Regions from separate parts of the Bradyrhizobium sp. AZCC 1578 genome, predicted to be linked through region 1. Evidence: predicted binding sites of a transcription regulator. Region 1 holds the regulator's gene; each other region holds the start of a gene.

Evidence for each region. Region 1 encodes PhoB, which activates phosphate uptake and scavenging genes when phosphate is short. Its sites were predicted from a motif close to TGTCATNNANCTGTCAT; they were not measured.
Region 2: the regulator PhoB is predicted to act here: its motif matches at 2,604-2,620, upstream of V1290_RS25075 (esterase-like activity of phytase family protein).
Region 3: the regulator PhoB is predicted to act here: its motif matches at 2,107-2,123, upstream of phnC (phosphonate ABC transporter ATP-binding protein).
Region 4: the regulator PhoB is predicted to act here: its motif matches at 1,451-1,467, upstream of phnC (phosphonate ABC transporter ATP-binding protein).

Annotation. Positions count from the first base shown of each region.
Region 1 covers NZ_JAZHRZ010000001.1:3,421,292-3,428,878, forward strand. Annotated here, with positions in the region: gene V1290_RS16310 (GcrA family cell cycle regulator) at 58-567, shown strand; gene phoB (phosphate regulon transcriptional regulator PhoB) at 1,142-1,846, opposite strand; gene phoU (phosphate signaling complex protein PhoU) at 1,857-2,573, opposite strand; gene pstB (phosphate ABC transporter ATP-binding protein PstB) at 2,585-3,406, opposite strand; gene pstA (phosphate ABC transporter permease PstA) at 3,403-4,248, opposite strand; gene pstC (phosphate ABC transporter permease subunit PstC) at 4,250-5,248, opposite strand; gene pstS (phosphate ABC transporter substrate-binding protein PstS) at 5,397-6,407, opposite strand; gene V1290_RS16345 (ATP-binding protein) at 6,547-7,587, opposite strand, start outside.
Region 2 covers NZ_JAZHRZ010000001.1:5,214,101-5,221,687, reverse strand. Annotated here, with positions in the region: gene V1290_RS25090 (heme/hemin ABC transporter substrate-binding protein) at 1-680, shown strand, start outside; gene V1290_RS25085 (FecCD family ABC transporter permease) at 677-1,768, shown strand; gene V1290_RS25080 (heme ABC transporter ATP-binding protein) at 1,765-2,565, shown strand; gene V1290_RS25075 (esterase-like activity of phytase family protein) at 2,680-4,032, shown strand; gene V1290_RS25070 (mucoidy inhibitor MuiA family protein) at 4,153-5,811, opposite strand; gene serA (phosphoglycerate dehydrogenase) at 5,972-7,561, opposite strand.
Region 3 covers NZ_JAZHRZ010000001.1:6,705,880-6,713,466, reverse strand. Annotated here, with positions in the region: gene phnD (phosphonate ABC transporter substrate-binding protein) at 1-909, opposite strand, end outside; gene phnC (phosphonate ABC transporter ATP-binding protein) at 971-1,876, opposite strand; gene V1290_RS31955 (transferase hexapeptide repeat family protein) at 2,192-2,857, shown strand; gene V1290_RS31950 (alpha-D-ribose 1-methylphosphonate 5-triphosphate diphosphatase) at 2,854-4,047, shown strand; gene V1290_RS31945 (DUF1045 domain-containing protein) at 4,068-4,757, shown strand; gene V1290_RS31940 (tripartite tricarboxylate transporter permease) at 4,872-6,371, opposite strand; gene V1290_RS31935 (tripartite tricarboxylate transporter TctB family protein) at 6,399-6,827, opposite strand; gene V1290_RS31930 (Bug family tripartite tricarboxylate transporter substrate binding protein) at 6,859-7,587, opposite strand, start outside.
Region 4 covers NZ_JAZHRZ010000001.1:4,772,697-4,780,283, reverse strand. Annotated here, with positions in the region: gene phnD (phosphate/phosphite/phosphonate ABC transporter substrate-binding protein) at 1-586, opposite strand, end outside; gene phnC (phosphonate ABC transporter ATP-binding protein) at 617-1,375, opposite strand; gene V1290_RS22870 (DUF3592 domain-containing protein) at 1,689-2,207, opposite strand; gene V1290_RS22865 (peptidoglycan-binding protein) at 2,371-4,329, opposite strand; gene V1290_RS22860 (hypothetical protein) at 4,719-7,193, opposite strand; gene V1290_RS22855 (DUF2513 domain-containing protein) at 7,585-7,587, opposite strand, start outside.

The sequences.
Region 1 (7,587 bases):
GAATGACTCGCCAGCGCTGCCCCCGATTGGCCGGCGCGATGCGAAGGGAAGATTACGATGACGGTTTTGACCTGGTCCGACGATCGCGTCGAACAGCTTAAGAAGCTCTGGGAAGCCGGATTGTCGGCGAGCCAGATCGCCGCGGAACTCGGGAATGTGACGCGAAACGCCGTAATCGGCAAAGTGCACCGGCTGGGCCTTTCCGGCCGTGCCAAGAGCCCCTCCTCGGCCGCCCCGCGGCAGCGCAAGGCACGCCCCGCCCAGCCGATGATGCGGGTGTCGCGCCCGGTCTCGCGCGGCAACACCGCGCTGGCACACGCCTTCGAAGTCGAGATGGAGCCGGATCCGATCGCCTTCGACAACGTCGTGCCGATGAGCCAGCGGCTGTCGCTGCTCGAACTGAACGAGGCCACCTGCCACTGGCCGGTCGGCGATCCCTCGAGCCCGGAATTCTTCTTCTGCGGCGGCAAGGCGCTCACCGGCCTGCCCTATTGCGCCCACCACTCGCGCATCGCCTACCAGCCCGCCGCCGATCGGCGGAGGCAGCAGCCGAAGCAGACGCGGTAAGGGGCGCGCGCCGCTATCTCAACGATGTCGTCCCTGCGAATGCAGGGACCCATAACCACAAGTGCAGGTGGTTATGCTGAGCTGGAGCTCCAGCGCATTTCAACAATCGAGATTGGCGGTTATGGGTCCTCGCGTTTCGCGGGGATGACGGAATAGAGGCGAGAACCCCTCAACTTGTCGTCCCTGCGAACGCACTAGTGGATGCACACATGTTGCAGTGCGATTCAGGCTTCATATGCAATTTTAGAATCGAAGATGCGAGCTCATCGAAATTTTGGAATCGAGGCTGGCGTTTTCGCGCAAGATCGGAATCCAGCGCTTCGGTGGGGTGGAGAGCGCGCGCAGCAAAACTACGTCGCAACACTTGAGAAGTGCAAAAACCCTTGGCTTTTCATGAGTATTTGCGGCGCAACAAGTGTGCATGCCCTAGTGCGAACGCAGGGACCCATAACCACAGGTGTCTGTGGTTACGCTGAGCTGGAGCTCCAGCACGTTTCAACAATCGAGATTGGTGGTTATGGGTCCCCGCGTTCGCGGGGACGACCGAGAAGTTCGCGAGGACGGCAACGGAGCGTTACGGCTCCACCTTCGCAAACCGGTCATCCAGCGCGTAACCTGCGCCGCGGACGGTGCGGATCGGATCCTGCTCGCGGCCGGGGTTGAGCAGTTTGCGCAAGCGGCCGATATGGACGTCGACGGTGCGCTCGTCGATATAGATGTCGCGGCCCCAGACGCTATCGAGCAACTGCTCGCGGCTGAAGACGCGGCCGGGGTGCTCGAGGAAAAATTCGAGCAGGCGATACTCGGTCGGGCCGAGATCGATCTGGCGGCCTGAGCGCGCGACGCGGCGCTTTTCGCGATCGAGTTCGATATCGCCATAGGTCAGCACGGTGGCGAGCCGCTCGGGGCTCGCCCGCCGCAGCAGGCCCTTTACGCGCGCCAGCAGTTCCGGCACCGAGAACGGCTTGACGATGTAATCGTCGGCGCCGGTCGCAAGCCCCCGCACCCGCTCGCTCTCCTCCCCGCGCGCGGTCAGCATGATGATCGGCAATTGCTTGGTTTCGGGGCGCGCTCTCAAACGGCGGCACAGCTCGATGCCGGAGAGGCCCGGCAGCATCCAGTCGAGCACGACGAGATCGGGCACGCGCTCCTTCAGCCGCGTATCCGCATCGTCGCCGCGGCCGACGGTCTCGACCTCATAGCCTTCAGCGTCGAGGTTGTAGCGCAACAGCGTGGTCAACGCTTCCTCGTCCTCGACCACCATAATGCGCGCGCTCATTCTGCTTTCCTCAAGTGTTGGAGACGGTCGTGGCAAACGTCGTCATGTCGCCCTTCGGGCGCTTGTCGAGCATCTGCTGACCCTCGATCATGTAGAACACGGTTTCGGCGATGTTGGTTGCGTGGTCGCCGATCCGCTCGATATTCTTGGCGCAGAACATCAGGTGGATGCAGAACGAGATGTTGCGCGGATCCTCCATCATGTAGGTGAGGAGTTCGCGGAACAGCGAGGTGCAGATGGCGTCGACTTCTTCGTCGCCCTTCCACACCGCCATCGCCGCCGGCAGATCGTGCGCGGCATAGGCGTCCAGCACCGACTTGACCTGCGATTGTACCAGATCGGTCATGTGCTCGAGGCCGCGCATCAGTTTCAGCGGCTGGAAATCGTTCTCCAGCGCCGCGACGCGCTTGCCCATGTTCTTGGCGAGGTCGCCGATCCGCTCCAGATCGGTGGCAACCCGCATCGCGCCGACGATCTCGCGCAGATCGATCGCCATCGGCTGGCGGCGGGCGATGGTCAGCACCGCGCGCTCCTCGATCAGATGCTGCAGGCGGTCGATCTCGACGTCGGTGGCGACGACGTGCTTGCCGAGCGCGACGTCGCGGCGGACCAGCGCGTCGACGGATTCGGTGATCATGCGCTCAGCAAGGCCGCCCATCTCGGCGACCAGACGCGTCAATTCCTGGAGGTCGCTGTCAAACGCCTTGGCGGTGTGCTCAGAAGCCATCTGTTATCTCCTTAACCAAACCGCCCCGTGATGTAGTCCTGGGTACGTCGATCGCGCGGCGAGGTGAAAATCTTGTTGGTGTCGTCGAATTCGACCAGCTCGCCGAGATACATGAAGGCGGTCTTGTCCGAGACGCGCGCCGCCTGCTGCATATTATGGGTGACGATGGCGATGGTGTAGTCCTCTGCCAGTTCCTGGATCAGTTCCTCGATCTTGGCGGTCGAGATCGGATCGAGCGCCGAGCAGGGCTCGTCGAACAGGATCACCTCGGGCCTGACCGCAACGGTGCGCGCGATGCAGAGCCGCTGCTGCTGGCCGCCGGACAGCGAGAGGCCGCTTGCATTGAGCTTGTCCTTGACCTCGTTCCACAGGGCGCCGCCGCGCAGCGCCTTCTCGACCCGGCCGTCCATCTCCGACTTGGAGATCTTCTCGTAGAGACGGATACCGAAGGCGATGTTCTCGTAGATCGTCATCGGGAACGGCGTCGGCTTCTGGAACACCATGCCGACGCGGGCCCGCAGCAGATTGAGATCGAGCTTGGGGTCGAGGACGTTGGTCTGGTCGAGCAAGAGCTGACCGGTGGCGCGCTGACCAGGATAGAGATCGTACATCCGGTTGAATATCCGCAGCAACGTGGATTTGCCGCAGCCGGACGGGCCGATAAAGGCGGTGACGCGGTGGGTGCCGAGCGTCAGGTTGATGTTCTTCAGCGCATGGTGCTCGCCATAGTAGAAGTTCAGACTGCGCGCGGTCACCTTCGGCGCAGCCTCGGGCAGCGTCGCCTGCGGAACGGGCCCGCTCGCGTTACTCACGGATACGGAGAGATCGGTCATTTGGATGTCCTCTCGGCGCCAAGGATGCGCGCGCCAATATTCAGGGCCAACACGGTGAGCGTGATCAGAAGCGCCCCGCTCCAGGCGAGCTGCTTCCAGTAGACGTAGGGGCTCTGCACGAAGTTGTTGATGGTGACCGGCAGGTTCGCCATCGTCTTGGTCAGGTCCAGGCTGAAGAACTGGTTGGACAGCGCGGTGAACAATAGCGGCGCGGTTTCGCCGGCGACACGGGCGGTGGCCAGCAGGACGCCGGTGATAAGGCCGGCGCGCGCGGCGCGGTAGGCGATCCGGCGGATCACCAGCGAGCGCGGCAGGCCGAGCGCAGACGCCGCCTCGCGCAGGGGATTGGGCACCAGCCCCAGCATGTCCTCGGTGGTGCGGACCACCACGGGAATCACGATCACGGCGAGCGCCAGGCAGCCGGCAAAGGCCGAGAAGCCGCCCATTGGCACCACGATCGCGCCGTAGATGAACAGGCCGATGATGATCGACGGCGCGCTCAACAGAATATCGTTGATGAAGCGGATCACCGAGGTGAGCTTGTCGTGCTTGCCGTATTCGGCGAGATAGGTTCCGGCAAAAAGGCCGAGCGGCGCACCGATGCCGACCCCGATCACGGTCATCATGATCGAGCCGATGATGGCGTTGCGCAGGCCGCCATCGGTCGAACCGGGCGGCGGCGTATCCTGGGTGAAGACGGCGAGGTTGAGGCCGGCGAGGCCGTTATAGAACAGCGTGAACAGGATCAGTGCCAGCCAGGTCACGCCGAACGCTGCAGCGCCCAGGCACAGGAACTTGACGATGACATTCTTGCGGCGGCGGGAGACGTAAATCGGGTTCATGTCAGTTCCCCGCCTTCTTTTCCAGCCGCATCAGCATCAGCCGCGCGGCAGCAAGAACGAAGAACGTCAGAATGAACAGGAGCAGGCCGAGCAGGATCAGGCCGGACTGGTGCAACCCGTCGCTTTCGGCGAATTCGGATGCGATCGCGGCCGAGATCGTGGTGCCGGGCGCAAAGATCGAGGACTGGATCTTGAACGAATTGCCGATGATGAAGGTCACCGCCATGGTCTCGCCCAGCGCACGGCCGAGCGCCAGCATGATGCCGCCGATCACGCCGACGCGGGTGTAGGGGATGACGACGTTGCGAACGACTTCCCAGTTGGTACACCCCACCCCATAGGCGGCCTCTTTGAGCACCGGCGGGACCGTCTTGAAGACGTCGACCGAGATCGCGGTGATGAACGGCAACACCATGATCGCCAGAATCAATGACGCGTTGAACAGGCTGAGATAGGACGGCGGCCCGGCGAAGATCGTCCCCAGCACTGGAACGCCGTCGAACACGCTGATCATGAACGGCTGGAAGTTGTTGGCCAGAAACGGCCCCAGCACGAAGAAGCCCCACATGCCGTAGATGATGGAGGGAATGCCGGCCAGCAGTTCGATGGCAAGCCCGATCGGACGGCGCAGCCAGATCGGGCAGATCTCGGTCAGGAACACAGCGATGCCGAGGCCGACCGGAATGGCGATCGTCATCGCGATCACGGAAGTGATCAGCGTTCCGTAGACCGGGCCGAGCGCGCCGAGCACTGGCGGGTCGGCAGACGGCGCCCAGCGCTGCGTCCACAGGAAGGCGGCGCCGTATTCCCGGATCGCCGGCCAGGCGCCGATAATAAGCGAAATGATGATGCCGCCGAGGATGAGCAGAACCGAGATCGCGCAGGCGCGCGTAATCCAGTAGAAGGTGACGTCGCCGAGCTTGAACGCGCTGAGAGCTTTTGCGCGATCGTAAGGTCCGGCAGCGTCCATTACGTCGCTTTCAACCGCCATTTCTGCCACGCCAATCCCCTGTACTTACAGCCCAATGACCCGGACTTCGGTGCACGGCTTTTTCGGCTCGCGCATTGTTCTTGCCTCTCTTGCCCGAGAGGGGTGCTCAACCCGGGCATTCCGGGTTGAGCGATCGTGTTGCGTAGCGCTGGACCGATCAGCTCTTGATCTCGGAGGCCCAGGTCTTTTCGATCTGCTTGACGACCGAGTCCGGCATCGGAATGTAATCGAGCTCTTCGGCCATCTTGTCGCCCTTCTCGAACGCCCATTTGAAGAACTTGATGGCTTCCTGGGACGCCGCCTTGTCGGTTGCATCCTTGTGCATCAGGATGAAGGTCGCGCCGGTGATCGGCCACGACGCATCGCCGGGCTGATCGGTCAGGATGACGAAGTAGTTCTTGGCACTGGCCCAGTCGGCATTGGAAGCCGCGGCCTGGAATGCACCAATCGTCGGCTGCACGGTCTTGCCGGCCTTGTTGACGACTGCACCGTAGGTCAGCTTGTTCTGCTTGGCATAGGCGTACTCGACGTAACCGATGGAGTTCTTGGTCTGGCTGACGTTTCCGGCGACGCCTTCGTTACCCTTGGCGCCAACGCCCGTCGGCCACTCAACCGCGGTGCCGGCACCTGCCTTGGTCTTCCACTCGGCATTGGTCTTGGAGAGATAGTCGGTCCAGATGAACGTGGTGCCCGAGCCGTCCGAACGGCGCACCACGGTGATCGCGTCGGAAGGCAGCTTCACCTTGGGATTGAGCTTGGCAATCGCGGGATCGTCCCACTTCTTGATCTTGCCGAGATAGATGTCACCGAGCAGTTCGCCCGAGAACACCAGCTCGCCCGGCTTGATGCCTTCGAGATTGACGACCGGCACCAGGGCGCCCATCGCCTGCGGCCACTGGATCATGCCTTCCTTGTCGAGCTGCTCCGGCTTGAGCGGCATGTCGCTGGCGCCGAAGGTCACGGTCTTGGCCACGATCTGCTTGATGCCGGCGCCGGAGCCGATCGACTGGTAGTTCAGGCCGTTACCGGTCTCCTTCTTGTAGGCATCGGCCCACTTCGAATAGAGCGGGAACGGGAAGGTGGCGCCTGCGCCGGTGATGTCGGCCGCGAAGGCCGACGTCGAAGCGGCGAGCAAGCCGGCAGCGACGACTGTCCTGACGAAATTCATGGTTGATCTCCATATCCTGAGCGAAGCGCCGTTGCGCCCGATCGCGCTCATGCCGCCCGTGTAGGCGCGGTCGATAGAGCTTTTACGAAGGTTTGATGACAGTTGGATGACACATCCAAGCGACTGAAATCGCTTGCATTTATGCCGCCGCCGGGGGTTTCGCCGGGGGAAAACAGGCGGTAAAGGTGGCGCCGTTTTTCGGCACGCTTTCGATCAACAGCCGGCCGCGATGGCGGTTAAGAATATGTTTCACCAAGGATAAACCGAGCCCGGTTCCGCCCTGCGCGCGGCTGTCGCCGACATCGACGCGGTAAAAGCGTTCTGTCAGCCGCGGCAGATGCTCGGGCGCAATGCCCGGGCCGAAATCGCGGACCGTGACGCGCACTTCGGGCGCGCCCTCTCCCGAGGCGACCTGGCTCAGCGAGACGATCACCTTCCCGCCGGACGCGCCATATTTGAGGGCGTTCTCGATCAGGTTCTCGAACAGCCGCAGCAGTTCCTCGCGATCACCCGCAATCGAGACCGGTGTCTCCGGCAGATCGATCTCGATCGCGACCTGGCGTTCCCTGGCCAACGGCTCCAGCCCGTCGGCGACCTGGCGAATGATCGGCACGATATCGACACACGCTTCGGGGCGGACATGCGCCGACAGCTCGACCCGCGACAGCGACAGCAGGTCGTCGATCAGCCGCGCCATCCGGGTCGCCTGTGTATGCATGATGGAGAGAAAGCGCTCGCGCGCCTTGGCGTCGTCCTTGGCCGGGCCCTGCAGCGTATCGATGAAGCCGGACAACGCAGCGAGCGGCGTGCGCAGCTCATGGCTGGCATTGGCGACGAAATCGGCGCGCATCTCCTCGACCCGCCGCAGCGGCGTCTGGTCGTGGAAGGTCATCAGCATGCATCTTTCGGTCCCGCCGAACAGCGTCGGCACCGGTACCGGCGTGATGACCAGTTCCATCCAGCGGTCGACCGGCACCTGGTCGAGATAGTTGGCGCGGCGCGGCTCGCTGGTCGCGATCGCCTCGCGCAATGCGGTGATGATCTCGGGAGAGCGCAGCGCGAACTGGGCGAGTTCGTTCTTGCGCAGGGCTGGCGCGAGCTGGGCGGCCGCCGCATTGAGATGAATGACGCGGCCGGCGCGGTCGAGCAGCACGGCCGGGTCCGGCATGCCGGCAACGAC
Region 2 (7,587 bases), 1.8 Mb from region 1:
CGGCCGAGGGCGTGCTCGGGCTCAACCCCTCCCTGGTGCTGGCAGCGCAAGGCTCCGGGCCGAAGGAAACCATCGACGTGCTGGAAGCCGCCAAGGTGCCGCTGGTGCTGGTGCCGGACACGTTTTCGGAAGCCGGCCTGCTCGACAAGATCAAGCTGGTCGGCCACGCCATGGACGCGGACAAGCGCGCCGAATGCCTGACTGCGGCGGTGTCGGACGACCTGACGCAATTGCGCGAGCTACGCGCCAAGGTGACGAAGCCGGTGCGCGTGATGTTCGTGATGTCGCTGTTGAACGGCCGGGCGATGGCCGCCGGAAAGAACACCGCAGCGAACGAGATCATCGCGCTTGCCGGCGGCATCAACGCCATCGATGGCTACGAAGGCTACAAACCCATCAACGACGAGGCGATCGTCGCGGCGAAGCCCGACGTCGTGCTCTCGATCCAGCGCGGCAAGGACTCGCTGGACGCCGAAGCCGTGTACGTCCATCCGGCCTTCGCGCTGACGCCGGCTGCGGCCAACAAGGCCTTCATCTCGATGGAAGGCCTCTATCTGCTCGGCTTCGGGCCGCGCACGGCGGCCGCCGCCCGCGATCTCTCGATCAAGCTCTATCCGGCGCTGGCGCCGCAGGCCGAGAAATTCAAGCCTGCGGCACTCACCGCCGATTGCCGGAAATGACCGTTCTGACCGAGGGTAGCGCCAAGCGCCGCAGCGGATACGCGTTGCGCCCTCCGGCCTCACTGACCCTCATCTGCCTGTTCGCCGCGCTGGCCGGTGCGGCGCTGATCGCGCTGACGGTAGGCGCTGCCGGAATTCCGCTGGCGCGGCTGCCGGCCGCACTCGGCCTGTGGGGCGAGGGTTCTGCAGGTCCAAGCCTCGCGCGCGACCAGCTCGTGCTGTGGTCGATCCGGATTCCACGGATCGGCGCGGCCGCGATGATCGGCGCGCTGCTCGCGGCATCGGGCGCCATCATGCAGGGGCTGTTTCGCAATCCTCTCGCCGACCCCGCACTGGTCGGCGTTTCCTCCGGCGGCGCGCTGGCGGCAGCGGCTGCGATCGTCTTCACCGACAGCCAGATCGGCCAGAACTTCCGCTTCATGCAGCATCAGTTGCTGCCGGTCGCGGCGTTCGCCGGTTCGCTCGCGACCACCGTCATCCTTTATTCGATCGCGAGCCGCTCCGGGCGGACGTCGATCGCGATTTTCCTGCTGGCCGGCATTGCCATTGCCGCGATCGCCAATGCCGGCATCGGCCTTCTCGTGTTCATCGCCGACGATCGCCAGTTGCGCGACATCACGTTCTGGCTATTGGGCTCGCTGAGTGGCGCGACCTGGCCCAAGCTCGCCACGCTGGCGCCGGTGCTGGGATGTGCCGCGATCGCCTGCCTCTCGATCGCGCGTGGACTCGACGTGCTGGTGCTGGGCGAGGCCGAGGCGTTCCATAGCGGTGTCGATGTCGAACGACTGAAGCGGATTTCGATCGTGCTGGTGTCGGCGATGACGGGCGTGGCCGTTTCGGTCTGCGGCGTCGTCGGCTTTATCGGCATCGTGGTGCCGCATCTGTTGCGGCTGGTGATCGGGCCGGCGCACCGGTTGCTGTTACCCGCTTCCATGCTGCTGGGCGCGGTGCTGCTGGTGGGCGCCGATACGCTGGCCCGCACCATCGTGGCGCCCGCGGAAATGCCGATCGGCATCCTGACCGCAGCAATCGGTGCGCCGTTCTTTCTGGCGATGCTGCTCCGCCAGCGCGGGCTGGTTTCGCTATGACCGCCGTTCTCGAAGCGCAGTCGGTTTCAATGGTCGTTGGCGGCGCCACGCTGGTCGATGGCATCGATCTTTGCGTTGCCCCCGGCGAGATGGTCGCGATTGTCGGCCCCAACGGCGCCGGCAAATCGACGCTGCTGCGGATGCTGTCAGGCGATCTCCGCCCGACGCGCGGCCAGATCAGCCTGAAGCAGCGCGACATCCAAAGCTATCCGCCGCGCCTTCTCGCCTTCCACCGCGCGATGCTGTCGCAGCATGTCAACGTCACCTTCCCGTTCACGGTCGAGGAGATCGTCCATATGGGCGCGGGTGACGCCGGCCGCGCCGCCGCGCAGCGGCTGGTCGATGCGGCACTCGGCGAGGTCGATCTGGCGCATTTCAGCCAACGGCAATTACCGACGCTCTCGGGCGGCGAACAGCAGCGCGCGCATTTCGCCCGCGTGCTGGTGCAGCTCGCCTGCGGCGAGACGCAGCATGGGCCGGGACTCTTGCTGCTGGACGAGCCGACCTCGAGCCTCGACATGCGCCACCAGATCGACCTGGTGGAGACGGCGAAGCGGCGCGCGCAGAACGGCACGGCCGTTATCGCCGTGCTGCATGACCTCAATCTCGCCATGCGGTTCGCCGACCGCATCGTGCTGTTGCATCGGGGTAAGCTCGCCGTCGATGGCGGCCGCAGCGATGCGATCACGGCCGAGACCATCCGCCGGATTTTTGAGGTCGACGTGAAGATCGACTATACCGACGCCGGCGTGCCGTTCCTGCTGCCGCAAACCATGCGGCCGGCTGCGGCGCAGTAACACCGAAACCGCAGCCTTATCCAACGCCGTTACGCGGCTTTCACAAAACTGTCAGCCGGTTGTAACAGCCGCTGCGCAAGACACACCGCATCGCCATTCAACAGGAGATCCGCCATGCGCGTGTCATTGCTCTGCTCCGTCGCGTCCATGTTTCTGGCCGGCGCCGCCTTCGCTCAAGGTGAAGGCGAGTTTCCCGCCACGCTGAAGGGCCACGCCGTGCTGCCGGCGCAGACCTTTATCGACGCGCCCGCTGATGCGCCAGACGATCTCAAGACATCAGGCAAATACACCACCGGCCGCCGCGTCGACGCCGCGGGCACCGTGATGGGCAAGTCCTACGAACGCCCGACCGGCGTTTCGCTGCCGTTCAAGGGCCAGCCGCTGCAGGGCCATTCCGGCATCAAGGTGATGCCGGACGGCTCGTTCTGGGTGCTCACCGACAACGGCATGGGCTCGCGCTACAACTCGGCCGACTCCATGCTGTATCTGAACCGGCACAAGATCGACTGGGCGAGCGGCAAGATCGAGCGACAGGAAACCGTCTTCCTGCACGATCCCGACAAGAAGGTGTCGTTCCGCATCCTCCATGAGGACACCGCCAAGCGCTATCTTACCGGCGCCGATTTCGACACCGAAGGTTTTCAGATCATCGGCGACACCTTCTGGATCGGCGACGAGTTCGGGCCCTATGTGCTGAAGGCCGACAAGACCGGCAAGGTCCTGGCGGTGTTCGAAACCACCGCCGACGGCAAGCCGGTGCGCTCTCCCGATCATTGGTCGGTGCAGTCGCCTGCCGCTCCAGGCGCGAGCTACACCACCGTCAACCTCCGCCGCTCCAAGGGCTATGAAGGTTTTGCTGGCTCGAAGGACGGCAAGTTTCTCTACGGCCTGCTCGAGGGCCCGCTGTGGGATGCCGAGAAGAAGGACTTCGAAAAAGTCGACGGCAAGGAAGCCGCGCGGATCCTCGAATTCGACGTCGCGGCCGAAAAATTCACCGGCCGCTATTGGCATTATGTGTTCGAGCAGAACGGCCACGCCATCGGCGATTTCAACATGATCAACGCCTCAAACGGCCTGATCATCGAGCGCGACAATGGCGAAGGCACCGCCGACAAGGCCTGCCCGGCCGGTCAGCGCGGCGAGAGCTGCTTTGCGGACCTCGCCAAATTCAAGCGCGTCTACAAGATCGAGCTCTCCGACGCCAATGTCGGCAAGCCGGTGCGCAAGGTCGCCTATGTCGACCTGATGAAGATCAAGGATCCCGACAAGAAGGCGCGCAAACCGCTCAATGACGGCGTGCTGACCTTTCCGTTCTTCACCATCGAGAACGTCGAACGCGTCGACGAGACGCATATCATCGTCGGCAACGACAACAATCTGCCGTTTTCGTCGAGCCGCGATCCCAACAAGGCTGACGATAACGAGTTCGTGCTGCTGGAGGTGGGGGAATTCTTGAAGGCGAAGTAAGACGAAGCCTCCCCGTCATTGCGAGGAGCAAAGCGACGAAGCAATCCATCTATCCCCGCGCGGAGATATGGATTGCTTCGCTTCGCTCGCAATGACGGCCCCTTTCGCGGCCAGACAGCCTTAGCCCGCCGGCACCATCACCACGCCCTTGTCCTTGGGCCAGCGGATCCGCCAGGCGAAGTTGATGTCCCTCACCTCGCCCGGCTTGGCCTCGAACGCCCATTCCAGCACGCCGCGTCTGTCGCGGACGTTGCTTGCGGTCGGCGGCGTCGTGGACGGCAGCATTTCGACCTGGATCTCCTCGTTCTCGCTGACCGGCAACTGATCCTCGATCGCGATCCGGATCGGGAAATCATGGCCGTTGCGCACGGTGGTCTTGAACGCGCGCTCATCGGTCTTCGAGGTCGTCACGATCAGGCCGGCCGATCCCTCGTTGCGCTTGAGAACCGCGCGTTCGATCTTGATCTTGTCGTCGGCGCCGAAGCCGAGCCGCACGGTCTCCTCCTTGGCCGCGGCGGCCATCTGCCCGCGGCCGACAAAGACGCCGTCGCGGTAGATCGAGACGCGTCCCGGCAATAGCGGCGCGTCCTCGTTCTGCTTGAAGTTCGCTTCGAGGAACGCGGTCGGGTCCTTCACCGGCGCAGCGCGGACCGCGAGATCGGGCGCGAGCGTTACGCTAGAGACGCGCAGGCTCTTGGCGCCTTCGCTGGCGCCGAGGCTGACGCGGCCGGGAATTTTGAACACCACCTGGAAGCCGCTGACATCAGCCGTGGCCTGCTGTTCGTCGGCACGTTCGGCGAGGGATTCCGCCACCTTAGCGGCAGGCGCCTGCGCCGAGCGGAACCTATTATCTATCGCACCGCTGACGGACGCCTGAGGCCGCGGCGGTTGCGGATACTGCACGATCAGCGGATTGAGTTCGGGCGCGCTGCCGCCGCGCGCGGTTCGCACGGTGGAGACACTGAGCGCGACATTGGACCAGTCCTCGCCGGTGGCCTGCGTGATTTCGGCGCGGCGCACCAGTTCGAGCGCGGGCTTGCGGTCTTTTGCGCCGGTATCGAGACGGGCATCATAGAGCGGCGTCCAGCGCGCACTGCGCACCGCATAGGTCACCCGCAGCGTCGCCTTGGTCGCTGCAGCCGCCGCGAGCTCGATCCGCACTTCCAGCTTGCTCGGCGGCTTCTGGGCCTTGTCCTGCTCGAGGCGCGCGATTTCGCGGTCGAGGTCGCGCTGCTTGCGTTCGGCATCGCGGATCGCGGCCTCAGTGCTCGCAACTTCCTCGCCGACCGCGGCAAAGGCCGCGCGCCATTCAGATACCGGCCGCGCCTCGCCCTTGTCGCCGATCCCGACCGGCGCGATATCCGCAAATCGCTCGGCGAATTTGCGCCGCGCTCTCGCCGCATCGATCGCGCCCTGCAGGTTGACGCGCTCGTCCTTCAGCGCCTCGATGCGCTTGTCGAGTTCGGGCAAGTTGACCGGCGGCGCCGCGCGCGGCGGCCTGGCGTCGATCGCGCCGATCGTGAGCTTTGCGCCGGCCTCACCCTCGACCCGCAGCGACGTGGGGTCGAGCGTGAGCGGAAAATCCTTGAGAACAGCGGAATTTTCGCCGGCCGGCAGATCGAGCGTGACGAGGCGCGTTACGCTGGCGCCGTCGGGATAGACGGTGACAGCGTCGACCGCCGAGCTCGCGGCGATGTCGGCGGCCTGCGCCTCACCGGCGGCAAGCGCCGTCAGAACGACGAGGCTCGTCGTCAAAAAGCTGTTCGCAATCAATCGCATGGATACCCTCCTGAACCGCCCGCCGGATGGCGGCGGACAAACGACGCCCACCACTCCCAGTCATGAGACGCGGCGAGGAAGCAATCGGTTCGATCGGGATTTCGCCGCGGCAGCACCGCGGCGAAGCACCTTCCCCGGAAGAAGGAAGGGGATGCGCGCTTTAAAACGCCAGCGCCTTGGCCTGCTTCACCTGCGGCAGCGCTTGCACCTTGGCAAGCACGTCGGCCGGCACGGGGCCGTCGATCTCGACCAGCGCGATGGCGTCGCCGCCCTGCTTGACGCGGCCGAGATGGAAGGTGGCGATGTTGATCTTGGCGTCGCCGAGCAGGCTGGCGAAGCTGCCGATGAAGCCGGGCTTGTCCTCGTTGGTGACATAGATCATCGACTTGCCGAACTCGGCATCGACCCGGATGCCCTTGATGTCGACCAGCCGCGGCTTGCCGTCGTGATAGACGGTGCCGGAAACGGAACGCTCCTGCCGTTCGGTGGTGACGGTCACCGTGATCAGGCTTTCGTAATCGCTCTGCGCCGCCCGTACGATCTCGTCGACCACCATGCCGCGCTCCTTCGCGACGACCGGCGCGGAGACCACGTTGACCTCGCCCAGCATCGGGCGCAGCAGACCCGACAGCACCGCCGAGGTGATCGCCTTGATCTTCATCTCGGCGACGTGTCCCTCATAGGTGATCTCCGTCTTCAGGATGCCGCTCTCGGTGAGCTGGCCCGCGAACGAGCCGAGCTTTTCGGCGAGCTCGATGAACGGCTTCAGCTTCGGCGCTTCCTCCGCCGTGATCGATGGGAAGTTCACCGCGTTCGAGATCGCGCCGGTGAGAAGATAGTCCGACATCTGCTCGGCGACCTGCAGCGCGACGTTCTCCTGCGCTTCCGTGGTGGAGGCGCCGAGATGCGGCGTACAGATCACGTTGGGATGGCCGAACAGCACGTTGTTGGTGGCGGGCTCCTCGACGAAGACGTCGAAGGCGGCGCCGGCGACATGCTTGGAATTCAGCGCATCGAGCAACGCCTGCTCGTCGACCAAACCGCCGCGCGCGCAGTTGATGATGCGCACGCCCTTCTTCATCTTCGCGAGCGCCGCCGCGTCGATGATGTTCCTGGTCTTCTCGGTCAGCGGCGTGTGCAGCGTGATGAAGTCGGCGCGCCTGAACAGTTCGTCGAGCTCGACCTTCTCGACGCCGATATCCTTGGCGCGCTCCGGCGACAGGAACGGATCGAACGCGACCACCTTCATTTTCAGGCCGAGCGCGCGGTCGGCAGCGATCGAGCCGATGTTGCCGCAGCCGACCACCCCTAACGTCTTGCCGGTGATCTCGACGCCCATGAAGCGGTTCTTCTCCCACTTGCCGGCCTGCGTCGAGGCGTCGGCCTGCGGAATTTCACGCGCCAGCGCCAGCATCAAGGTGATCGCGTGTTCAGCGGTCGTGATCGAATTGCCGAACGGCGTGTTCATCACGATGATGCCCTTGGCGGTCGCCGCGGGAATCTCGACGTTGTCGACGCCGATGCCGGCGCGGCCGATCACCTTGAGCTTCTTCGCCTTGTCGATGATCTTCGCGGTCGCCTTCGTCGCGGAGCGGATCGCCAGGCCGTCGTAATTGCCGATGATCTCGGCGAGTTTGTCCTTGTCCTTGCCGAGATTGGGCTGAAAGTCGACCTCGATGCCGCGATCTTTGAAGATCTGGACGGCTGCGGGAGATAGCGCGTCGGAAATGAGAACTTTGGGTTTGGACATCTGAATGTTTCCTTCAGGAAATCGAT
Region 3 (7,587 bases), 3.3 Mb from region 1:
CTTGGCGTCACCCTTGATCTTCATGATCGACTTGTTGGCTTCAAGGACGCGGATCGGGAGCAACTGGTCGTCCGACGACGGAATAAACGGCGCCCACTGCAGACCAGACAAAACCTTCTTCGCGGATGCGATTTCTTCCGGCGTTCCGATGCGGCCATAGCTCAAGACCCAGGTATAGAGCTTGGCTTTGACGTCTGCGGCCAGATCCTTGCGCCAGAGCAGCGGGTCGCTCGGAATGAGCGGCGAGGTCCAGATCACACGGATGTTCTTGCGGGCTTCGGGAGCGGTGACTTCCAAACGGCGCAGGCTTTCGCTGTTGTTCGTTGCGGCATCAACTTGCTTGTTCGCCACCGCCATGCCGTTCGCCTCATGCGAGGCATTGCGAACGGTCTTGAAGCAAGCCTTCGGATCGACGTTCTTGGCAGCGAAAATGTAGCTGGTCGGGACAAGAAAGCCCGAGGTCGAATTCGGGTCGCCGATGCTGAAGTCGATCGACTTGTCGCATTTGAGGACGTCTTCCAGATTCTTGATCGGCGAGTCCTTGTGGACGATGATATGCGACCAGTAACCGGGGTTGCCGTCCGAATCGACGGACTTCGCAAATATCTCGCCGTTCGAGCGGTTGGCGGCTTCCATCGCCGACTTGTTGCCAAACCAGGCCAATTGCACCTTCTTGAAGCGCATTGCTTCGATCACGCCGGCATAGTCCGAGGCGTAGAAGCCGTTGACTTTGAAGCCCGTCCCTTTGGCCATCGCGTCGAGGAAGGGCTCCCAGACGGTCTTGAGATTTGTGCTCGCTTCGGTCGCAATAATGCCGAAATTGATTTCAGTCGTCTCGGCGCGGGCAACGTTGGCCGAGATGCCTGCCGCCACGGCCAAGGCCGTGCCGATCAGAGCTAGCTTGCGCATATCGCTTCTCCTGTTTTGAACGCGTTGTATTTTCGGTAGCGCCAAGCGCGAGGTCGTACCTTCAAGCGGACAGCCGTTCGACTTCAAAAGCCGGGGGGTTCGCCGGCGCGCGCGCTACTGACCGTTCGTCGCTGTCTCGGCGTTCTTGCGCAAGCCGCGCCTGCTCCTCAAACGAGGGCAGAAACAGCTCCTCGGATTCCGCGCCATAGATTTGGTTGAGGAAAGCCGGCGTCAGCGCGCTGGATGGGCCGTCATAGGCGACCTTGCCGGATTTGAGCGCGATCGTGCGCGCGCAATACTTGAGAGCGTATTCGACCTGATGAAGCGAAATGAACACGGTCAGGCCGTCATTGCGGTTCATGTCGGCGAGCAAATCCATAACGCGGCGCGCAGCGGCCGGATCGAGCGAGGCGATCGGCTCGTCCGCGATCAACAGTTCGGCCCCCTGCACTAACGAACGCGCGATGGCAGCGCGCTGCTGCTGGCCGCCGGACAGTTCGCTGGCGCGCTTGAGCGCATGTTCGGCGATGCCCACACGCGCCAGCGCCTGCATGGCCACGCGTTTGTCGGCCTCGCTGAATTGACCAAGGGTTCCGCGCAGGATCGGCAATCGCCCCAGCAGTCCGAAGCAGACGTTGGTCAGCAGCGAAAGCCGCGGCACAAGATTGAATTGCTGAAAGATCACGCCGATGCGCGCGCGCAGGCCGCGATTCTTGTTGAGGCGGCCACCCCGCTGGATCGGCTCGCCCATCACTTCGATTCGGCCGCCTCCGCCATTGCGGCCGCCGTCGATCGGCGTCAGCCCGGCAATCGCACGAATCAATGTCGACTTGCCGGAGCCTGACGCACCGATCAGCGCGACCATTTCGCCGCGCCGCAGCGACAGCGTGACGCCGTTCAGAACAGGCACGCCACGCTGATAGGACTTCGAGATATCTCGTGCATCGATCATGGCATGCGATGTCAAGCGGTACGCTCCTCGTGGGTCTGCGGTCACGATCGCTAACAACGGCCTGTGACAGTCAGATGAATTGCCTGGCGATCTTCAACAACGTCCGATCACTCCGGCGAATCCGCCGGGTGCATCAAGAACGACGCAGCATGTATTGCTCTACAGCGCCGCCATCGCTAGCGTCCGGATTCAACAGTTGTGTGACAGTCGGCCCGAACGGGGGCCTTCGTCCACAGCGGGACTGACGTCACGCATCCGTCATGATCTTGTCATCAAGCGCATCGAAGACGAGCCGGTGCCCCTTTCCCCGATTGTTGATGGACGTTACCGTTGGCCGGCAAGATGCTTTCCACTGAACCATTGGTCGACCCCACCGCGTCAGTGCGCGACTGCCAGCTCGGCGCCTACACCGAGGTCGGCGCCCGGACCATCCTGCTCGAGGTCACGATGGCCGATTATTCCTACGTCGTGAACGACTCGCAGATCACCTATACGATGATCGGGAAATTCTGTTCGATCGCGGCGATGACGCGCATCAACCCGGGTAATCATCCGATGCACCGGGCCTCGCAGGCGCATTTCACCTACCGCGCCAGCAGCTACTTTTCGGGCGAGAGCGACGATGCCGAGTTTTTTGCGTGGCGCCGCAAGCATCACGTCCATATCGGCCACGATGTCTGGATCGGCCATGGCGCGGTTATTCTGCCTGGCCGCTCGATCGGCACCGGCGCCGTGGTCGCGGCCGGCGCCATCGTGACCAAGGATGTCCCCGCCTATACGATCGTTGCAGGCAATCCGGCACGGCCGATCAAGCGGCGTTTTCCGGAATCCATTGCGGGGCGGCTTGCGGAACTCGCGTGGTGGGATTGGGACCATGAGGCGCTTCGCCGCGCCCTGCCCGATTTCCGCAAGCTCGATGTAGAGGGCTTTCTCGAAAAGTACGAAGCCGGCGCAGCAGCTACTCGCCGTTCATTCAACCAGAGTGCCGCATCGTGACTGAACTGTTCATCGAAGGTGGCCGGGCCCTGCTCGGCCACGAAATCGTCGAAACCTCATTGCGGATCGCTGGCCGCGAGATCGCAGCCGTAGGTGCGGACAGCAACCACGGCATCGGCGGCGTCAATGCCGATGGCCTCCTGGTATTGCCGGGCATTGTCGATCTGCATGGCGATGCCTTCGAGCGGCAGATGATGCCGCGCCCCGGGGTCGATTTCCCGATCGATGTGGCGCTTGTTGACAGCGACCGGCAGGCGATCAGCAACGGGATCACGACCGTCTATCATGCCACGACCTGGTCGTGGGAGCCTGGCCTGCGCAGCGCCGACAATGCCAGGCGCTTGCTGGAGGCGATCGAGCAGATGCGGCCGCAGCTCGCCGCCGACACCCGCTTCCATCTGCGGCACGAGACCTACAATCTCGACGCGGAAGGCGAAATCATCGGCTGGCTCTCGGAAGGACGCGTCGACCTGTTCGCCTTCAACGACCACATGGACTCGACGGTCGCCAGCCTCGCCAAGCCGCAAAAGCGCAGCCGAATGGTCGAGCGCACGGGTCTCAGCGATGAGGCGTTCGATCGCCTGGTGGAACGTGTGGTCTGCCGCGGCCACGACGTGCCGGCTTCGATCGCCCGGCTGGCGCAGGCAGCACGCGCGGCAAACGTCCGGATGCTCTCCCACGACGACGAAAGCCCGGCGATGCGGCAGGCCTTCCGTGCGCAGGGCGTTGCAATCGCCGAATTCCCGGTCAACGAGGAAACTGCACGCGATGCTGCCGAAGCCGGAGACTTCATCGTGTTCGGCGCGCCCAATGTCGTGCGCGGCGGCAGCCATACAGGCTGGACCAGGGCCTCCGACATGATCGCCAAGGGCCTCTGTTCGGTGCTTGCGTCGGACTATTATTATCCGGCGCCGCTATTGGCGGCGTTCCGCCTTGCGGCCGACGGCGTTCTGCCGCTGGCCGCGGCATGGCAATTGATCTCGGCGGCACCGGCGCGCGCCGCTGGCCTTGCCGATCGCGGCACGCTCGCCTCGGGGCAGCGCGCCGACATCCTTCTCGTCGATGACACGGTGCCATTGCGCCCGCGCATCGTCGCCGTCATTGCCGCGGGGCGTCTTGTACATCTGACGGAGGCGAACCGTCTCATCCATTCGTCTGCAGCATCACGCAAGGCGGTTGCAGCCGCGTGAGGCGGCCCTATTCTGGCGCAATGGCAAATCACCCCCGTTACGCAATCTATTACACCGCCAGGCCTGACAGCGCGCTCGACCGGTTCGGCGCCGTGCTGCTCGGCTACGATGCCCATAGCGGCGAAGACCTGTCCTTTCCGGACGGTCTCCCGTTGGACTGGCGCGAGCTGACGCGCGATCCGCGCAAATACGGCTTTCACGCCACGCTGAAGGCGCCGATAGCGCTGGCCGACGGCAAGGCCGAGGCGCAGCTTGCTGCGGCGTGCGAATTGTTCGCCGATCTGGCTCGGCCAGTGCCCGTGATCCAACCGGTCGTCGATTCGATCAGCGGCTTCATTGCGGTCATTCCCGGCGAACGGTCGGCAGATCTCGACCTGCTTGCCGCCCAGGCGACCAGGGCATTCGATTCGTTCCGTGCTCCCCTCAGCCCGGAAGATCGCGCGCGGCGAAGTCCGGAGGCGCTGACGCCGCGGCAGCGCGACTATCTCGACCGCTGGGGCTACCCTTACGTCTTCGAAGAATTTCGCTTCCACATGACGCTGACGGGACGGCTTCCCGCCGAACGGCGCGAGCCGATTGTGGCAATGCTGCGCAGCAGGTTTTCGACAACTGGCATCGGCCCGATCGCGATCGACGCCATCGCCTTGTGTCGTCAGGACAATGCGAATTCGCGGTTTCGGGTCATCGGCCGCTGGCAATTGCGCGACTAGAGCGCTTTCGGTTCTGATTGAATCAGAACCGGGCTCTAGATTCTTGTTTTGACGCGTTTTCTTGACGCGAACCGGTGTCCACTTCGCTGGAAAACGCTCTAACGCCCACACCGCTCATTGCGCCAGCGCCTCTTTCCGCGTTCTCAGAATTGCCGGCGAAAGCATTGCCAGCAACAAGGCGGCGACGACTGCGAGGATGACCGCGCTGATCGGCCGCGACAGAAAGACGGTGAAATCGCCATCAGCGATCAACATCGCGCGCCGGAAGTTTTCTTCCAATTGCGGACCGAGCACGAGGCCAAGCAGGAGCGGCGCCGGCTCGACGCCGATCTTGATGAAGAAATAGCCGATCAAGGCGCAGCCCATCATCAGCCAGACATTGAACAGGCTGTTGGCGATCCCGTAAGTGCCGATGCAGCAGAACAGCACGATGGCGGGAAACAGCAGGCGATAGGGTATCTTCAGCATCGAGACCCACAGGCCGATCAGCGGCAGGTTGATGATCAGCAGCATCAGGTTGCCGACCCACATGCTGGCGATGACGCCCCAGACGAGCTTCGGCTGCTCGGTCATGATCTGCGGGCCGGGCTGGATGCCCTGCATCATCAGCGCGCCGATCATCAGCGCCATCAGAGCGTTGGCGGGAATGCCGAGCGTCAAGAGCGGAATGAAGCTGGTCTGGGCGCCGGCATTGTTGGCGGCCTCCGGACCGGCAACGCCCTCGATGGCGCCCTTGCCGAAGCGTGAGGGATCGCGGGCGAGCTTCTTCTCCAGCGCGTAGGAGGAGAACGGCGGAAGCGCAGCACCGCCGCCGGGCAATACCCCGAGCACAGAGCCCAGCGCCGTGCCGCGCACCACGGCCGGAAAGGCCGCCCGCAAGTCCACCCAGCTCGGGATCAGGCTGCGGATCGACTGGCTGACGACGCGGCGCTCGGCGGGTCTCTCCAGATTGGCGATGATTTCACCCAGCCCGAACAGGCCCATCGCGATCGGCACGAAATCAAGACCATCCGATAGAGCGGCGATGCCGAAGGTCATGCGTGCGACGCCCGAGGAGACATCGATCCCGACGAGGCCGAGCAACAGCCCCAGCAGCACCATTGCCAGCGATTTGGCAACCGAACCATGCGCGAGCACGACCGCGGCAATCAGGCCGAGCACGAGGAGACTGAAATATTCGACCGCTGTGAATTTGAGTGCCAGCACCGACAACGGCACGCTGAGTACCGCGATCACGATCGTCGCCATCGTGCCGGCAAAGAACGAGGCGATCGCGGCAATGGCCAGCGCGGTTCCGGCCCTGCCCTGCTTGGCCATCTCGTGACCGTCGATACAGGTGACGACCGACGACGTCTCGCCCGGCACATTGACCAGGATGGCGGTGGTCGAACCGCCATACTGCGCGCCGTAGAAGATGCCGGCCAGCATGATCATGGCGCTCGCAGGCGACAGGCCGAAGGTGAAGGGCAACAGCAACGCCACCGTTGGAATCGGACCGATGCCGGGCAGCACGCCGATTGCGGTCCCGATGACCACGCCGATCAGGCAGAAAATCAAATTGTTGAGTTGAAGGGCCGTCGAAAGACCCATCAGCAAATTGTCAAACAGTTCCATATGCGTCTGCCTGCGAAGCGTGCCGCCCTAGCGGGGCCAGATCGGGATCGGCAAGCCCAGCAACTTGACGAACAGAAGAACGGCGGCGCCCGAAAGCACGATGGCAAATGCCACGGTCTCGACAAGCCGGCCTTCTCGGGTGGCGAAGCTGGCGAGAATTACGGCGGCGACGGAGGCGATCGCGAGGCCCAACCGCTCCGCCGTCAGCGCGAAAACGCCGACAGAAGCAAGGATCGCCAGCAGCGGGCGCAACTGAATGGGCGCGATGCCGCGACCCGCGCGCCAGAGCCCACGTCCGCTGAAGAAAAGACCGAACGCCATCAGCGCGAGTGCGACGACGCGGGGCATATAGCCCGGACCCATATCGGCGGCGTGACCGACCGTCAGATTACGCGTGGCGACGAGCGTACCCGTCGCCACCGCCACGAGGAACAGGCCAAACAGCAGGTCCTGCACGTCGATCCGGGAACGCGTCATCGGCCCGCCCTTAGCTGCCCTTGATGCCGGCCTCGCGAATGATCGTGCCCCAGCGCGTCGTCGCGTCCTTGAGCCAGTTGCGGAATTCCTCCGGCGATTGGGCGCGCACCACGCCACCCTGCTCGGCGATCTTCTGCTGAATCTCGGGCAGCTCCAGGATCTTGCGGATTTCGGCGTTCAATCGCGCGACCATGGCGGGCGGCGTGCCACCGGTGGTCAGGATGCCCTGCCAGGTCCCGGCATCGCCGCCGGGCAGGCCCGCCTCCTTGAAAGTCGGCAGATCGGGAGCCGAGGCAATCCGCTGCTCGCCGGTGACGGCAAGTCCGACAAGCTGCTTGTTTACCACAAAGGGCATCGTCGCCGCAGCGCCGTTGATGATCACGCCGCTCTCCCCGGACACGACGGCGCGCGAGGCGGCCGCCCCGCCCTTGTAGGGAACGTTCTTCCACTGAATTCCCAGTTCCTTCGCCATCACCACGGCGGTGATATGATTGGCGCCGCCGACGCCGGAATTGGCCACGGTGAGTTTGTTCGGATTGGCCTTGGCGTATTCGATCAGCTCCTTGGACGTCTTCGCCGGGACCGATTCATGGACGGCCAGAACATAGGGGCCGAACATCACCATGGAAATCGGCGCGAGGTCCTTCTGAACGTCGAACGTGAGATCGGAGAACAGGCTGGGCGCCGTCGCCAGCGATCCGACATCCATCAGCAACAGGGTGTGGCCGTCGGGCTGCGC
Region 4 (7,587 bases), 1.4 Mb from region 1:
CGCCGGCTGGCACCTGCCCAGCCGCGACGGCACGCGCGACCGCATCGTGCTGGCCGAGATGGACGACCTTGTAGTCCGCGTCGCCGATCAGCCCCTGTTTGGCGAGATGGGCGCGCGGCGCAAGATGGCTTGACGTAGAGGCCCGGTCGCCGAACGCGAATGGCTTGCCCTTGATGTCGGCCAGTTCCTTTACCGGACCATCCGCGGTGGCGATGAGGATCGACTGGTAATTGGGCTTGCCCTTTTCGACGCCGACACCAAAGGGCTCGATATCGGGCGCCTTCGACTTGGCAAGCACGTAAGAGAACGGGCCGAAATATCCCACCTCGATGCGACCGAACCGCATCGCCTCAATCATCGACGAATAGTCGGTGGTGACGATGATCTCGACGGGCTTCTTCAGCACGTCCTCGAGATACTTCTTGAGCGGCTGTGCATTCTGAATGATCGTCGATGCATTTTCGTCAGGCAGCAGGGCGATCCGCAGCTTATCGGGGCTGGTCTTGTCGGCGGCAAACACCGGAGCGGCGAGCGCGCAGAGGCCGGCCGCGGCCGACCCGACAAGGAAATTGCGGCGTTGCATCATCTGATTTCTCCATTCAGATTGACGGCCCGACTAGGCCGCCTTGGCCAAGCCCTTGCGTTCCGTCGCGTAGATATGATCGAGCGTGACCGATCCGAGTTGATCCGGCGCGCCTTCGAAAACGACGCGCCCCTGCGCCAGCCCGATGATGTGATCAGCGAACCGGCGTGCCAGATCGACCTGATGTAGACTGACGATCGCGGTAATGCCGTCCTCGCGGCAAATTCGATGAAGATCCTCAAGCACCCGGACGGAGGTGGCGGGATCGAGGCTTGCGACCGGTTCATCTGCAAGCACGATCTCGGGCTTCTGGGCCATGGCGCGTGCAATGCCGACGCGCTGTTGCTGTCCTCCGGAAAGCTGGTCGGCTCGGTCCAGCGCCCTGTCGGCGAGACCGACCCGGTCAAGCGCTTCCAGCGCGAGCAGGCGGTCAGCGCGTGGCAGCGGAAAAATCGATCGCAGGACACTGTGCGCGGCGAGCCGTCCAGTCAGCACGTTGTCGAGTGCCGACAGCCGGCCGATCAAATGATGTTGCTGGAACACCATGCCGGTCCGCCGCCGATGCGCCCGCAACTGGGCGCGGCTGCCGAAGATCGATCCGCGACCTTCAACACAAACCTCACCCGAAGTCGGCCGCACCAGCCCGTTGAGGCTGCGCAGCAACGTCGATTTGCCCGCGCCTGACGTGCCGAGAAGAACGATGAACTTCCCCCGCTCGAAAACGGCGGTGGTCGGCCGCAGCGCCTCGACGCCGTTGGCGTAGGTAACGGTCACGTTCTGGAGTGATAGCATGTCCAAATCCGGAAGCTGTTCGTCATTTCCGAACAAAGGCCTTCGTTGTTCGCTTGGTCTGGCTATCAACGATCCATGACGTAGGGATGACGCCGCTCGACGCAGGCCGATGCCTGACCTGCTGGCGGAACTCGACGGACGTGCTCGACTAAAAATCGGCTTTTGCAAGCAGTGGTCATTCGATTCCGACGAGCGGCACTTGCCCTCACTGCAACGCGGCTTCGACCGGGCAAGCCGATCAACGCTTGCGCACGAACGTATCCGCACAACCGACAAGGCGCCGCCTTTGCCGCGGGCCTTTGGCGTTACCTGCCTAACGTGACCTCTTGAGCCCAGCGCCATGCCTTGGCGGGCTGGCTGCATCAACGACATGCAATGGTGCGTCGAAAGCCCGCGACACCCTCTTGATCAGTACGATCATGACCGTTGCGACGATCAGGAAGATCGATCCGATGAAAGCCACGATGATCGGCATCAGCCAAAGGGAAAACACGCCTCGGATGGCCGCCGATTCGGGTACATCGGGATCGTAGAGAACCGAGACAGTCTGTCCGGTGCGATAAGCCGGCGGATTGGTGCGCAGCCCGGACTGAAATTCAATGGTGCGACCGTCCATCGTCTGGAAGCGCACGACTGGCGCAAACAGGTAGCCCTTATCCTCGCTGTCGCGCAGGCGCACCATCTCGATCACCGACCCCGGCGTTTCAATTGCGCGCGCAATCCATGTTTTTGTTGACCAGACGCTGAAGCCCGCTCCGAGCAATAGCAGCAGGCCAACCGGTATCAGGACGAACTTGGCAATACGGCTGAGAAAAACTGCAGGATCTTCCATGAAAAGACGCGCCCTGCGGCAAACATTGTTGTAGGCGAGGATGTGTCTTGGCGCGGACCGAAAGGTTCAATGCCCCGAGCAGGTGTCATGACACTAGCGGCGAGCTCAGCGCCCAAGCAACGCTAGACAGCAATCTGCGCACAGGACCAGGTATCGTATCCGCTCACTTCTTCCCGAACGCGCCGAGCAGTCCGCCCAACAGCTTCGATGCAATCCCACCCAGCGCGCCGAAGCCGCCGGTGGCGCCGATTACGCCGGTGATGATCGGAATCAAGGTCGCCATGGTCGAGCCTGAAACCGGCGCGGTTGTGGTTGGCGCCTGGCCGGCGATCGCTCCAAGATTGAAAGGCAAGTTGAGAATGCCGGCCGACTGCAGCAGGGTGACGATGCCGAGCATGCCGGCGGAAAGCTGTACGCTCGGCCGCGTCACGGCCGGCGCGAGCGGCTCGGCGGGCTTGTCCGGTTTTTCGGTACCCGGGAATGGCTTGCCGGTCAGCCGCTCGTACAGCAGCGGCATCAGCACGGTGATGAGATCGACCGGCGCAGCGGCGCCAGGCTGTTGCGGCGTTGCCGGCTGCGCGACGACCGGCGCCGGGACAGTGTTGACCGGTTGCGCGAGCACCGGCGTGTTGGCAATCGGCGTGACCGCCGGCGCCGGCCTGCCGGTCGCAAGCACGGTAAGAAGCTGCGTGATGTCGAGCTGCTTGCCGGTGAGCGCCGACTGCAGAATCAGCGGCAGCAGCAGTTCGAGGCCTTGGCCCGGCTTGGCAGGATCGGCGGCCATCGGTTTCTCCTTCGATAGCAATATGAGAATGAGCGGGAGCAGTTGCTGCAGGTCGAGCGCAGGAGCGCCAGCGGCGGGACCCGTCTCCGCCACCGCGACGCCGGGCTTAACGGTTTCCGCCTCGAGCGAGATGCCGAGCGCTGCCGCCGTTTCCGGCCCGACCGCGCCATCGACGACCATGCCCTCGGCTTCCTGGAAACGCAGCACGGCGGCTTGCGTGTTCAGTCCGAACTCGCCGTCGATCAGGCCGGGATCGAAGCCTTTCGCGGCCAGCGCCGCCTGGATGCGCGCAACCACGGCCATATCCATGTTCGGCGCACCGACCTCGTAGATGACGGCTGGCGGGTTGACCTTGATCGGCGCGGTACTGTCATAGGAGATGCCGGGAATCAGGATGCCGGTATGCCAGCCGCGGCCATGCACCGTGTCCGCTACCACGCCGTAACGCCGTCCCTTTGCCTCGATGGTGCCGCCATTGCCGTCGCATACGGCGATGTGGCCCATCTTGCCCGGACCCGGCGGATAGCGGAGCACGATGCCGCCGACGGTCGCCGCCGCCTCCTCCACCGAAACGCGCTTGCCGAGTCGCTCGAGGTCGGCCTTCCAGGCGCCGGTATAGGCATCGGCCTTGGCCGGCTGTGCCGTGTGGTCGACGCAGCCGTAAAGCGTGCCGGCTTCCTGATAGACCAGCCATGAGACGAACTCGGCGCAGTCCCACGGGCCATGCCAATGCGGATCGTCTTTCGGCACCTGCGTGTTGACATATTGCTCGCCGATATGCGCGCGGGCGCGCTGCACCAGGCCCGCACCTGAGGGCACACCGCTCGCGGGCGGCTGGGCAATGGCTACGGCTGGCAGACCGTCGAAGAAGGCGTCGGCGCTGCCGGCCTTGTACATGCGATGGGCCTGACGCCACTGCTCCTCGGTCAGGTTATTGCCTTTGCCCGACTCGCGGCCAGCAATGGCTTTCAGCAAGGCGATCGCCTGCACGGGATCGTCGACCATCTCCTTGGTCAGGATGGCGTTCGGATCATAGCCCGGCACGCCGAAGCCGTGCGCGCCGGTCCACTTCGTTCCAGCTTCGCCGATCCGCATGCCGACATAGCTGCGCGACAACAGGTCGAAGTTCGAGGCGGCGCCGTTCACCGGCGAGGGAAAGCGTGCGATCTTGTGGCCGCCACCGATGATCCCATAGCCGGTCTGGCCGAAGCGCGCGGCCCGCGCACTGGGATATTGAGCGCCGGGATTGTTGTAGCGGAACGAAGCGACCTCGCTGCCTGCAACGTCGTCGCGATTGTCAGCCGTCGAGGGGTCGGTAGACCTGCCGATTTGACCCATTGCGCGCTCCCCCGTTTGTGTGCCTGCTGCCAGTTTCCTCTTCGCCGATCGCTGCGTCCTCGGCCTCGGTTTGCTGCTCATTGGCCGGCCCAGATCTGCCCTTTCGGCACGATGATCCGATCGCCCGGCCAGTGACAACCGGCCGGACGCGTTGTCCGCACTATCGATATTCGCTTGCGCAGCCGGAGCATGACAGCTCACGGCGAACCGTGAAGAGCTTACATCGTTTTGCAGCCTTCACGTGTGAGCTAGCTAACAGTTACCGCGGCTGCCGGCGCGACAGTCGGTTGCGCGCCGGCGCTGGCCTAGCATGGCGGCCGTGGCACGCTGTGAGCATTACGTGACAGCGCCGTAATTCTGTTGCTAAGACCGGGTCGCAGTCCGAGCATTTAGGACGTTGCTTTTGCTCTCAGTTGCTTCCGGAGTTGGAGGGTCTGAAGCCTTCTTTCAAAGTCAGCGTGGAACGGATGCATATTTAAGTGGAGCCGTTGAGTTATCTCTGCCAGCGTAAGAGGATTGGCTAAGTCAGCATTGGATCCCACGAGCGCCTTCACCTTTGGATTGGATTGCCAATCACGTGATATCCGGTACGTCGTGAACAGCTCTTTTCCAGTCAGAACAATCAAAGGGTTTCTTGGCCTTCCTTCGAATTGACGACGACGCCCCCAACTAGCGAGCTTACGAAGCAACGTCGTTTCTCTGGTCGTAAGGTGCTCCTTAAGAACCGCAAAAACCAAAAATGCGCCAGGCAGTTTTTCGGCTAACTCTACAATCCTATCGATATCAGCTTTAGTGACGGCGTTTTCTGCAAAGCTTTTCGCCTCACCTATCATCAAGGCAGGTTCGCCGTATTCTCCAAAGTGGCGCCGCCGCAAATACCAAAACGCAAAATCGATCTCGCTCGACTTACCGTTGATCTTCAAGTCGAGGCCAGTTGTCCACGTCAGCGAACAATCAATCTCAAGTGCATGACCAAAGAATCTCAACGTTAACGCCACGCAGTAACCGCCGCCAGCAAAACCCGGGACGGCGAATGGGCCAATCGCTCGATAAAGCCATCGCAAGCCATTAAGATGAGCCGCATCCTGTGGAAATTTGTACGCCTTCAAGCACCTGTGGCAAATTAGGTCGTAGTCTAGCGTCTTAACGTCATACCAATTCAACTTTGAGCAGTTAGGACACTTGATTTGCAGGCCGGAACGCAAAATTTGAGCATCGATGAAGCGCTGTAATGTTATCCATGGCATCCGCCCGCGATCAGTCTTCTTAAATATGTTCTCCCAACGTTGAGTTGGAACTCCGCTATCATCTCCGCCTGATGCCATCTCATTGAGAAGCTTGATCACGCTGGGGTCAGCAAGCATTGCACAAGATTGCAAGCCCTCCACCGCGGCGATTATCTGTTCGGCAATTCTTCCCGCGTCAGATGGGTTGGCCTCGATATCTCGTAACTTCAACCAACCTATGATCGCACTGCGGCCGAATTCCAGATGCAACATGTCATGTGATGTATCGAAGTCTTGTGGAAGCACCCAACCTTCTCGAGTGATGGGACTAAACTCGCCCCAGCGGAGGTTAGGGATTCTAGGATTCAGAAAATTGATAGGATAGACCGTCGCGATGCTATCGGCTCTGCCGTACTTGATGATTGTGACTACGTTAGCCCAAGTTGATTTCTCGAAACTATTAGCTGAACCAAGAAAGGAGGGGGCAAGTTTTGGAACGCGAATCGTTAAATCAACGCCCCTAAATGATTCATTGACCGCGACTTTCTCATCGAAACTTGTCTTGGCCCCACTGACCCTCACCGGCCGCCCGACTCTGAAATGCGTGTCATCGGCGCGATACTGCCAAATGGAATCATAGTAGGTCTTTACGAAGAAAGATCCTGACGGCACGCCAGCGGCAACAGCAGATGACAGTTCTTTGCGTCTAATTTCGTTAATCGAACGGGCAAATTCCAGCGTGGTATGCGTCATGACGCCATTCGGATTGCCCTCAAGTGGGCGAAAGTTTGCTGCGATAAACGCCTGGATCCAATCCAAACAATCTTCAAACCAGTTGAGATTTATTGGAAACACCCAACGTTCTAGTATTCGATAGTTCCAAAAATCGATGACGTCCTGAGCGTCTGCAGGGTCGAACACGAAAACTGTCGGGCCATGACTCGAATCGTAGTCTCGCTTCAAGCCATGCCTCGTAAACCAGAGCGGCGTTATCAGTTGTCCTTCTAGTATGCTCTTGAGCGTCTCTGCACTGCTTGGAACTTCGATTGGAGCAAAAGCGCTCCGAAAATTCTTACCAAAAAACTCAAGATGTTTTTCGACCGGGAAGTTTCCCATTACGGCGTCCAGAAATACATCCTCCTTCGAGTTCTTATCGGGAATCGCGCAGTCAATTCTGTTCTTTTGTTCAAACCTGAATTCCTTCTGATACAGATTTGCGTAAACATCTGAGAGGCTTATACCAGCGGCAGGCTGCGCTCTGCTGTAATGATCGATCGAAAAGAATGCGTTCATATCTATGAGACGCTTTTCTCGTTCATAGCTCTCTCCTGCGCTCCAACCAATCTTTGAGGCTAGGCCTGGGTTCGCCTCAACGATTACGTCTGGCTCGAAAAATCTAATAAGACCTCGCGTAACGTCCAACGCACTAGCTTTTTGATATGACTGGAGCCATCGGTTCGGCGCTCTTTTGAGAACCGGAATGATTGGATTGAACTGGCCACCCCATAGAACTGCGTTCAATCGAATGATTTTACGAATGGATCGAAGATCATTGGGGGAGACTAAGAATCCAATTCTCGTTGGCCGCAGATTTACCGAACCGCTAAGACGAAGTTTCTCATCTGGGCGTTCGCTCATTCGAAAGCTCTCTTTCAGTTAGGTCACGACCATCCTGGCGTCCCCGAGCGCATAGCTGTTCGGCGTCGTCCGGAGAGGCCAGTGAGCCTCATTACTGACGGCTTGTCCTTAATGTCTCTCAGGCTGCTCGAAGACTTCCTTCGGAAATACAATATGTGATTCTACCTGAAATCGATGCTATCAGAGGCGCGCTAGTCCAGTTATCCGTCGTCATCGACGGCGGGCTAAGAAAGCCCTCAACCGGTCGCGGATGCCGCCCTGACGGCATCGAGCGCGGAGCTAAAGTCGATCTTCGCCGATCTGATCCAAACGAAGCGCGCCTCGCCGGCGCTCATGGGCATTACGGTGCCAGCACCGTAATTTCGCTGGGCGGGATTGATCGCTATGCCAATTA